2 regions of the Paenibacillus sp. FSL H3-0321 genome follow, and region 2 is predicted to be linked to the other one. Evidence: riboswitches for the same ligand, from Rfam matches in the RefSeq annotation. Region 2 holds a riboswitch; the other holds the start of a gene.
The links. Region 2 has a riboswitch for cyclic di-AMP ahead of MHI45_RS21660 (hypothetical protein). Riboswitches for the same ligand answer to the same signal wherever they lie in the genome.
Positions count from the first base shown of each region.

Region 1: it holds a riboswitch for cyclic di-AMP, as region 2 does, so the genes downstream of both, MHI45_RS31780 (KamA family radical SAM protein) here and MHI45_RS21660 (hypothetical protein) in region 2, are expected to answer to the same signal.

Region 1 covers NZ_JBBODH010000001.1:7,216,317-7,221,770, forward strand. Annotated here, with positions in the region: gene MHI45_RS31775 (helix-turn-helix transcriptional regulator) at 1-982, shown strand, start outside; gene MHI45_RS31780 (KamA family radical SAM protein) at 1,037-2,173, opposite strand; cyclic di-AMP (ydaO/yuaA leader) riboswitch at 2,305-2,443, opposite strand; gene MHI45_RS31785 (hypothetical protein) at 2,427-2,705, opposite strand; gene MHI45_RS31790 (HAD family hydrolase) at 2,874-3,554, shown strand; gene MHI45_RS31795 (mannitol-1-phosphate 5-dehydrogenase) at 3,641-4,849, shown strand; gene MHI45_RS31800 (MarR family winged helix-turn-helix transcriptional regulator) at 5,042-5,454, opposite strand, start outside.
Region 2 covers NZ_JBBODH010000001.1:4,836,109-4,841,562, forward strand. Annotated here, with positions in the region: gene MHI45_RS21635 (hypothetical protein) at 1-286, shown strand, start outside; partial or broken gene MHI45_RS35220 (group II intron maturase-specific domain-containing protein) at 521-685, shown strand; gene MHI45_RS21645 (hypothetical protein) at 765-953, shown strand; gene MHI45_RS21650 (hypothetical protein) at 1,031-1,483, opposite strand; gene MHI45_RS21655 (hypothetical protein) at 1,512-2,021, opposite strand; cyclic di-AMP (ydaO/yuaA leader) riboswitch at 2,146-2,328, opposite strand; cyclic di-AMP (ydaO/yuaA leader) riboswitch at 2,749-2,937, shown strand; gene MHI45_RS21660 (hypothetical protein) at 3,044-3,460, shown strand; gene MHI45_RS21665 (glutaredoxin family protein) at 3,657-3,899, opposite strand; gene ytxJ (bacillithiol system redox-active protein YtxJ) at 3,896-4,222, opposite strand; gene MHI45_RS21675 (SDR family NAD(P)-dependent oxidoreductase) at 4,419-5,141, shown strand; gene MHI45_RS21680 (ThuA domain-containing protein) at 5,181-5,454, shown strand, end outside.

The sequences.
Region 1 (5,454 bases), 2.4 Mb from region 2:
CAAGCTGCGGCAGTACATTCCGTTTACCGCTGCCTGCTGCACTACCGTGGACCCGCATACGCTGCTGTCCACCGGGGCGATCACAGAGCAGGGTCTTGAGGATCTGCACCCGCAGCTGTTTGAATATGAATATCTGCATGAGGATTATATGAAGTATGAGCAGTTGGCCGCAGCGGCAGTGCCGGTCGCCTGTTTAAGCGGTGTAACGGAAGGGCAGCCCGGGCGGAGTGAACGTTACCGCAACGTACTCCAGCCTGCGGGCCTGGGAGACGAGCTCCGGGCTGCGCTGGTTGAAGGCGGTGGCTGCTGGGGGTTCTTAACCTTGTTCCGGTCACAGCACGAACCTCCTTTTCAGGAGCGGGAGTGTGCGGTGATCGCATCTGTTGTTCCGCTGATTGCCGGCGCACTCCGCAGCTATGCCTCCGAGCCCCCTCTGGGACGGATGGATAGCGCACCGGAGGACAGTGGAATCATGATTCTGACGGACCAGCTGCTTCCGGTCAGCGCGAATAGTGCGGCTCAATATTGGATGAGTCGTCTGCAGCAGCTGGAACGGTTGGATCACGGAGTTCTTCCCCGGCCGGTCAACGCCGTATGCCTGCGGGCACTTGGCGAGAATACGGAACCAGGAGGGTTGCCTTCCAAGGCGAAATTATGCCTGCGTGTCGAGGATGGGGCTTACTTGACAGTTACGGCCAGCAGGCTTGAAGGAAGCGGCGGGAAGACGGAGCTGGCCGTTGCCTTTGTCTATGCCAAGTCCTCGGAGATCTTCCGGCTGCTGGCCGATGCCTGCCAGCTGACCGCCAGGGAGAAGCAGCTGGCCGAGATGCTGTCCCGGGGATTATCCACGAAGGAGCTGGCAGAGTCGCTGCATATTTCTGCGTACACCGTACAGGATCACCTGAAATCGATCTTCTCCAAGACCGGCGTATCCAGCCGGAGAGCACTCATCAGCAAGCTGTTCTCACAGGGGATGGAATAGCCGGTAAGCACGCTAAACAGTCCCGATGCTGATACAAGGGGACTGTGCTGGCTTTTATAGGAGCTGCGGGATCTGGGAAGTGGAAGCAGGATGGGTCCAGTGCTTCTCGCTGCCGGGAAGATCATCGAACCATTCCGCATCCGGTGGACATTCCAGGATCATAAATTTGCCGTACTCCTGCGCTCTGGACTGATGGTATTTCAGATAGGCCTTGCCGTCTTCAATCGCCAGTATCTCGATTTTGCCGGAGGAGTGGCTCATGGATAGACGGACTCTTTTACCCAGACCTGAGGTTCTGGCCTTGGCTTCCTCAACAATGTTGTAGACACGCTCCAGCGGCAGAACGAACTCGCGGTTGCCGGCAATGGGCCGGTTCACGAAGAAATAATAGGGAGTGACTCCGGCCCAGGACAGCCGGTCGAGCAGTTCTCCGAGTACCGCCGGATCATCGTTGATGCCTTTCAGCACCGGCGTTTGATTAACCACGATTGCCCCGGCATTATGAAGTGCTCTGAATGCTTGTTTGGCTTCGGGCGTAATTTCCCGGGGATGATTAATATGCGCCATGACGTAAATGCGTTTGTCCTCCGATGAATAGGTACGGATTAGTTCCAGCAGTTCTTCGTCCTGATAAATGCGCATGGGATTAAATACGGGGATTTTGGAGCCCAGCCGGATAATCTTCACATGGTCAATGGATCTCAGACTTTCGATGATGAAGCGCAGCTTGGAGGTAGAGAGAATCAGGCTGTCTCCGCCGGTAAGCAGCACATTATTGATCTCAGGATGATTCCTGATGTATTCCAAGCCCGGAGCCACATCGGTTTGTGCTTCCTTCACATCATTGCGGAACAGGCGCTTGCGGAAGCAGTAGCGGCAGTAAGCTCCACACACCTCGGAGACAATCAGAAGGGCCGTTGTTCTGTATTTGTGCTGACATCCCGGCACTACATAATTCATTCCCTCATCGGATGCATCCCAGCAGCCGTACTCCGCAAGTTCACCTTCACTTGGAATGACGAGCCTGCGGATCGGATCACCCGGGTCGTCCCAGTCGATCAGCGACAGATAATAGTCATTGACCCGAAAGGCGAATTTGCCGGTGATCTCCTTCAGCTTTTCTTTCTCCGTTTCAGACAGCATGGCAACCTTGCTGATATCCGTTATGTACCTTACCTTTTGCACTTGCATCTCTCCTTGGTCTCATAGTGTGAGAAGTAAGGGAGCCTTGAGGTCGATAGCCAAACTGCTGCCAGCAGGGTCATGAGAATACAAAAAAGAGACCCTTAGCAAGGGTCTCTGGTTATGAATATACCTAAAAAAGCAGACCCATCCACTACTGACGAGGTTAGCTGACGGACTCGGGTAAGATGGTACCCTACATTCTGTGAATGATTCGCCCCAAAAGACTGGTTCCCCCGCTTTCCTGCCCAAAGGCTGGAAATTAAGCGTAGATAAAGTATAACCCGGAAAGTTTTGAAAAGTCAAAGCAAAACTTGCCCGCGGCAAGGCATACGGGACCAAGCCCAATCAGCAGAGTAGAAATTTTTTTTGTTGTGGGATTGCCGGTCTTCTTGAAACGCATCATACGCAGAGTCCCGGCCGCAAGACATAGATACGCAAAATCCTTTGTACAGAAAGGTTTTTTTGTTTTTTTGGTGCAAACAGGAGCGTCCGGGAAAACGCTTTTTTTAGGCTTGTCCCCGGTTTCGTTTTTGTGCAATTGTAACCGCCCTCATATGATGGAAGATAAGCTGCCCCGGTTGACGCGGCCAGAAAACCTTTGTTATGGTTTTTACAGACAGACGCCAGCCGGAAGCATTTTTGGAGGCGAATTGCACGATTTTGTGTGAGCTTAGCTTACCGGACTACTGCGAGGGAGATGGTTGATTTGATCAAAGGGATTATATTTGATTTTGACGGAACGATTATCGACACGGAAACAGCTTGGTACACCGCTTTTAGCGAAGCCTATGGAGAGCATGGGGTAGACCTGTCGCTGGAACAGTATTCTACTTGCATAGGCACCAGCCTTAACAGTTTTAATCCCTACGAATATTTGATGACTGACCTTAAGCTGCCTATCGACCGGATGGCATTCAGAACAGCGGTCCAGCAGAGGCACAGCAAGCTGATGGAGCTGGAACAGATGCGGCCGGGAATTCAGCAATATCTGGATGCTGCCAAGGACGCCGGACTGCGGATTGGCCTTGCTTCCAGCTCCTCTATGGACTGGGTGGAACGGCATTTGGAGCTGCTGGGCATACGCGATTATTTCGAGAGCATCCGCACCTCGGATCATGTGGAGAAGGTGAAGCCTGATCCGGAGTTGTATAACCAGGTCATGTCCTCTCTTGACATTAAACCACATGAGGCAGTCGCTATTGAGGATTCGCCAAACGGCGCAAGAGCTGCAGCTGCTGCTGGAATGTTCTGTGTGGTGATCCCGAATGCCATTACCCGCTTTCTTGAATTTGATATGCCGCATCACCAGACCGAAAGCCTGAGTCTTTTGGACTTCGATCACGTAGTTTCCCGGAGTTGCTTCGAAATCTCTGGTGTGCAGGTATAAAACACTACAGTGTACTAATTTCTGCGTATAACAACTATAATTTGTGAAATTATAAAGAGCTGAAATTACTTAAGGGGGACACCGATTTGAGAGCCGTACATTTTGGAGCGGGCAATATTGGCCGGGGATTTATCGGCCCAGTGCTGTCAGACTCCGGTTATGAGGTTTGTTTTGTCGGAAGAAATAGGCTGAAAATCGCTCAGCTGCAGGAACGGGGGCGCTATCCTGTTACCCTTGCCAATGATGAGCGGGACCGCTTTATTGTGGAGAATGTAACCGCCCTTCATCTGAAGGATCAGGAACAGGTGGCCCAAGCTGTAGCAGAGGCTGAGATCGTGACGACAGCGGTCGGGCTAACAGCGCTGAAGGACATTGCCGGAGCCATCGCGCAGGGTATCGAGAACAGGCTAAACAGCAACGCCTATCCGAAGCCGCTTCATATTATTGCCTGTGAGAATGGCGTTGGGAGCAGCCAAAAGCTTAAAAATCTGGTCTACCGCCATTTAAAGCAGCCTTTAAAGGGGCGTGCAGACCGCTGTGTCGCCTTCCCCGATGTTATGGTGGATCGCATCGTTCCAGTACAGACGCATAAAGATCCGCTGGAAATCGTAGTGGAGCCGTTCAGTGAATGGGTCATTCCCCGCAGCGAATTAATCGCTGATTATACGGAAATCAAAGGCGTCCATTATGTAGACTCCCTCGATTCCTATCTTGAACGGAAGCTGTTTACGGTGAATACCGGGCATTGCAGCGCAGCGTATTTTGGTTACCTGGAGGGCTGCTCCAGCATTCAGGAGGCGATGTCCGACCCCGGAATTAAGGACCGTGTCCGCGGAGTGCTGCAGGAGACCGGCGCGTTGCTGGTCCATTTATACGGTTTTGATCCTGCGGCGCACGACAGATATATCCATAAGATCATGGACCGGTTCATCAACCCGAACTTCAACGATAAAATATCGCGCGTAGCCCGTTCCCCGCTTCGCAAGCTTTCACCAAACGACCGGCTGCTGCGGCCTGCTATGCTTGCCCATGAGCTTGGTCTAGAGACCTCGTATCTGGTGTCGGCCATTACTTCCGCACTTCTCTATGGCGACCCTAATGATCAGGAAGCTGTGCTTCTCCAGGAAGAAATTCGGACTGCCGGTTTAAGCGCAGTGCTTGCCTCCCGGTTAGGGGTTCCGGCCGAACATCCGCTTCACGGCGAAATCCTCAAGGCATACCGGAGAGCCTGCTTGAGACATCCTCATCTGGCCAGCAGCGGCTTTGAATCCATGGTTCAAATTCTACGCGGCTAAGCTGTCCAAAAATTCGCATATCAACGGCAGACCGAGTCATAATGCTTATGCCGGCCTGCCGTTTTAATAAGCAAAGATGGCTTTTGCAGCAATCCCGCATGTGAAAAGAGGACGATATCCCGGGCCATTCGACCGCTGGATATCGTCCTTTTGAAGACGGCAAAGCCGTTTCCGCTTGTGGCAGCAGAGGATTCAGGAAGAGGGCTTGCTGAGTGTAGCAGAGCTAAGCTGATAAATCTGGTCTTCCAGAACCGTACTTGCCTTGCCCAAAAATTGTGTGATGAGTTCAAGCTCTTCTGCCGTATACGAGGAAGCAAGGTTCAGCATTTCTGAGTGAAGCTTGAGGTAGGTGCTGCTTACCTCTTCCTTATTCTCATACAACGGGACAATAATCACTTTGCGGCGGTCATTGGGATCATTTTGCCTGCGGACATATCCGCTTTTTTCAAGCCGGTCAATTAATGCAGTAACGCTGCCTGTGGTCAGCCCGGTCAGTTTGGACAGTTCCCCGGCCGTAATCGGACCTTTCTCACGCAGAATGTCTACGGATAAAAAATCATTATTGTATAACCCGAGGGAAGCGGCTACGTTTTGCTGATAGATTA
Region 2 (5,454 bases):
TCTTGCAACATCGCAATCGCTTAAGATTATTGAACCAATAGGATATGCAAAACCTGAAAAAAAAGAAAATAAGATTACTCGTGAAGAATATTCTGAACTAGAAAAAGGGGAGAAATATATTATATTTTTGATGCAAAATGACCAAGGTCAGTACGTTGTAATTAACGTGAACAACGGTAAATTCAACCTTAATGAGACAGAAGTTTCTTTTGCTTCGGATTCAGAGAATGTAGAACATGAAAAAATTAAGAAGGAGGTTTTTTCGAAATATAAAATAAAAGAATAATGATTTATTTATGATACCAAATAATAATGAGCTGCATTATGCGCGCATTGAAAAGTGATCATAGGTTTTAACTAAGGAAGCCGTGGTTCGGAAACTGCGGCTTCCTTTAGTTCGCCCAGCATGGGCGCTATCTCTAGGGTTCATGTCCAGAATGGTGAAGGCAGTACTAGCCATTAGCTTAGACAAGGGTATCCACCGTGAACTGAGTCAGTACCTTTAAGCTGGTGCGGATACTTCTCGCTGGCGGATACACCAGTCTTTCAAACGATAGATAGATGGTTTCGAAGGAAGCTGCAAATGTGCCTTTGGAAGCACTGGAAGAACCCACGAATCAAAGCTGTTGACTATGATGCCTCTGTTTGCGTTCTAAGGCTTGTTTCTATACGTCTCTACATATAGAGAATGGAGAGTTCAGGATCCTGCTGGTTAAATGAAGGGTTATAGTGTACCTTATTTAATAAGATAAGGAGTGGTAATCTTGAAAAAAAACAATCAAATCCCCGCGATCCTCGCAGCTTCAATTCTGCTGATTCTGCTCAGCAGCATGCTTAAGCCGGAGGGCTCTACCCTGCTGGGTGTGCTGCAGACGTTAATGCTCGGAGTGGGCTTGCTGGGCTGCTGTACAGCGGCCTGGAGATTCGCAAAAGGCGGCAAGGGCAAGAGCTGAGTATAAATAGAAAAGGCCGCAGCACTATGCTGCGGCTTTTTCATGCGCTTTGACAAGTTGCTATATTCCATACGAAGCTATACAACAAACAAGTTTGCTTCAGGCCGCAACGTTTCCAACCGGCACATTTGCTCGCGCACATGTCTCAGCCGGGTTTTCAGCACCGGCACGCTTTGCTCAAGAATGGTGCTGATTGCCGGCAGGGGCAGCAGCATGCCGTACCATAACACCTGCACAATCTGATCCTCCCAGGCTAATCCATTGGAAACAAAGAGGCTGCACTCCTCCGCAGCCCGGGAGCACTGCTGAATGCACTCCCGGTACGCATCCAGAGAGAAAGGCTGCGGGATGAAATCATCATGAAGGTACCGGGTATAAAGCTCAGTGAAGGTTTTCATCGCAGTCTTTTCCGCAACGGCACCCTCTCCCAGCAGCAGACTGGTGAGTGCATAAATATTTCCGGTGTTCTTTTGGACATATTCCGCAAACTCGCTGGCAGCTGTCCATTCCGGGGATAATGGGTCTGGCATGTCTTCACGTTCCTTCCTGAATAAGAAATTATAAGATGGAGAAATAAGTGATGGATCTGTCCATTAGCTCGGCTATGTCCGGTTCCTGCCAGCTGCCTTTATGCAGCAGGGAACTTGAAGGTTTATAGTACATCCGTCTGAAGGGGGGCGTACCGCCGGCCCCAGCCGTACGGGAATAGGGGACCATTTGCAGATGTGACGTGACGACCTTGCCTTGCAGCTTGGCTTTTAAATCCAGCAGGGCCGTTTGCACGATTTCTTGCTGACCCGGCTCCCACTGCGCACCTAGCTGCTGTACAATTTCTATGGCTTCTTCTAGCCTGTGATTGCGTATACTTCTCAGAAAGCTGCTCCATTTAATGACGTCAAAATGATCGCCTTCCGCAGACAGTATCCCCGCTCCCCAGCTGCACCCAGCCTTGCACGTAAGCTTCAGCACACCATACCGGCACTTGCCGGATGACTCCGCGGCATGATGGAATGGCCAGGGGGCATCGAATACAAACACTTCTATACGTGACAGCCTGCGCTGGTTCATTTCGTTTTCCCTCCTACCCATTTATAAGCTGCAGCCTCAGCACAAAAAACCGCAGCAGAGGAGGACCTCTGCTGCGGTTTTGGTACAGGCTTAAATACACCTGGCGAAAACACGTGGCGGATCAAGGTTCTCTCTAGTCGCTTACGGGGTTAGCTGTCGGATTCGGACGGTGAGAGTCGCCCTACCTAATGAGACCACAGTCTCCTTCGGATTCACCCCAAGAAAGATTCTTATCTTCCAGGTAAGGCCCTGCGGGCCTGATGGTTCCCCCGTTTCCCGCATTGCGGGAATTCAGCGTTCATATCGCATTTCATGCATTGGATTCAAACCGAATCATACCTTTTCGCATGAGCTTTGTAAAAAGAAAAAAACATTCTTCTGAGCCGATTTTCAGGGGATTATGGCAAAAGAAACGATAAGAAGTGCTAAAAGGGTGTTTATCAACGATTTTCAGCTTTTTATCTCGTGCATACGACTGCTTTTGATTTAGGGTGATTAGAGCCCAAAAGGCAATTTGCTCAACAGCGGGTGAATATAATCACAACGCTGAATGCTTTTTCGCAAATCGTTGATAAGCCGAGTAAATAAGAGGAATGATGAGATTGAGGCTTAAGTAAGCGCTACCCGATCTGGATTGGGTTTACTAAATGCATTATTTTGGCAGGTTTGGCGGTTTACAAGGCCGTGATCGCCAGAGTATGATTACTTCTGTTTACTACACAATCGAATACGCAGTCCGCTTAATTTCCGTTATGGAAAGCGGGGGAACCAACAATCGGCAGCCGATGTGAGAGTCGGAGCCGGTTATGGGGTGAATCCTGTGAAAGTGCGAGAGAATGCTCGCATGGATACAGGTAGGGCGACTCTCACTGCCCGAATCCGACAGCTAACCTCGTAAGCGTATTAGAGAGGATGAGCACAATGTGACCGTTAATTGGACCACAGAGGGAATTCCTTTGTGGTTTTTTGCTGTGTTCGTACGGGCAAATGAATGGAAGTCCTAGGCCGGAGGAGAGGAAGATATGGCGAATTCGGAAGAATATGTACTCATTAACGCTCCGACTAAAGCGGGGGAGCATTTTATCAAAATCTTAAAGTTCAGAGGCTACAAGATCGCAGGAATCGCCAACAATGCAGCGGAGAAGCGGCGTCTGGAGGAACTGGGAATCGAGGTCAATCTTGTGGTGGATACACATCATCAGAATACATGGTTCCGCCCCTCTTTTCCGGTAGGCAGAGTATTTCTGTTCGAGAGCAGTGTGACCTTATGCTGCCGGTATATCCAGATGTGCCGGACCTGGACGACAAAGCCAATATACGTAATTACGACTTCGATGAATCCCAGACTGGTCTATAAAGGACTTGGAGCGGATTCCGTCATCTATTCCCACAGCGGAAATGTCTCTTTTCTGGCGGATGTCTCAACGAATCCAGGATAAGGCCAAATAAAAGGGCAAATAAAAGGCATCTCCTGGACAGAGGTCCAAGGAGATGCCTTTTTCAAAAATATAAGAATTTATATGTTTCACACGATAACTTATCCTTCTATTTCTCGCTGAAACGGTACCGTCCTTAAAAAGGACGGCAAAGCCGTTTCCACTTGAATATAAATATTTATATGCCTCACGCTATGAATTATTCAGCGGTTGCTCCAATAAGCTCCTTAAGTTCGGAAACGTTGAAGCCCTTGACTGCGCGGCCTTCGTACACAGTAACAGGCACACCCATGAAGCCCAGCTTCTCGACTTCTTCCTGATACACTGTACTTGTCATAACATCACGCACCTCGAAGCTAACCTTTTGCTCGGTTAGCCACTGCTTCACTTGATTGCAGTCGCTGCATCCTGTGGTGGAATAGACAATTACCGGCTGGCTCATTGGCTCACAGCTGCCTTGATGGCGTCCCGGGTGATTTTCCAATGGGAGGTGTTCCAGCGGACTTCGCCGTCTTCCAGCAGGAAGATCTGCGGAGATTCATGCTTGATCCCGAAATCTTCGGCAATCTGATTGGACAGCGGACGGTCTTCAATCACATGGACAATGGCAGCTGGAGTCTCGGAGCCTTGCGTATAGGCAGTGAATTCCTCGTTGGCCTTGGCGCTGATCGGGCAGGTAGTGCTATGCTTGAAAAGCAGTTTTTTACCTGGTTGCGCAACATATTGCTGCAGTTCTTCCAGAGTGTGAAGTTGTTGGATAGACATCGGTATCTCACCTTCCTATAAGTACTTGTAACTACGATTGTAACATAGTTCAAAATTAAATCAAAAAGGAAGTTAGAGCACCCCTTTCAGCAGAATTACAGTCCCATGAAGGACGTTGAAAAAACGTGATTGCCATGCTAATGTGAAAGAGATGCCGCGTGTATCCTGAAGAATCGTAAAGGGTGTGTCCATATTCATGAAAAGGGTTGCTTTTGTTACCGGTGCTGACCGTGGTTTAGGTTTTTTTCTGGCAAGCTGGCTTCTAGAGAACAAATATTCCGTATTTGCCGGTCAGTATATGAAGGAGTCGGAATTGCTGGACGCACTGAAAAAGCAGTACCCGGACCGATTAACTCTGATTCCGCTGGATATCGGCGACCGTGAGAGTGTCAAGCAAGCGGCACGCAGCATTTCGGGCAGTACCGCTCATGTTGATATGATTATCAATAATGCCGGTATTATTCATAGAGCTGATGATGCCACGATGCTTGTTGATATGGACGATGAAGCCATGGCTCACATTTATAATGTAAACACGCTTGGTTCTTTGAGGGTCAGTAATGAATTGATGGGCCTGTTAATGCAGAGCAAGCAGAAATTGATTGTTAATATCTCCTCAGAAGCCGGAAGCATTGGCCGGAACAAACGGATTAATATGTACGGATACTGTATGTCCAAAGCAGCGCTTAATATGCAGTCCTCCCTGATGCACAACCATTTGAAGGTGATGGGCGGGCAGGTTATGGTCTTTCACCCCGGCTGGCTGCAGTCCTATATGAATGGTGAGAAGGCTCTGGAGGCACCTATTCCTCCTGAAGAGTCGGCGCGTAAGATTATGAATATCGTGCAGGAGCACAAGAAGTATATGGGTGAGGAGCCGGCTTATCTCGACCTGGACGGCAATGCCTGGCCCTGGTAACTATACACTAAGAGAAGCAGGAAGAGAGGCGGGAAGAACATGTCTGAAGGGAAAGCACTTGCACTTGGCAGCTACAGTGAGGTGAAATACCATCCTTTTGCCGGTGTGGATCATGAGATTAAGCGCATTCTGTCACCTGATCTGCAGGTGGAGGCTTCTGAAGATTACAGTCTCCTGAACAAAGACAACCTCGAGGGATTGAAGCTGGTTATCGCTTATACCGAATTTTCCGATCAGAAAATAGCCCCGGAGCAAAGTGCCGCTTTGCTGTCTTATGTAGCGGGGGGCGGAGGTCTGCTCGTTATACATAACG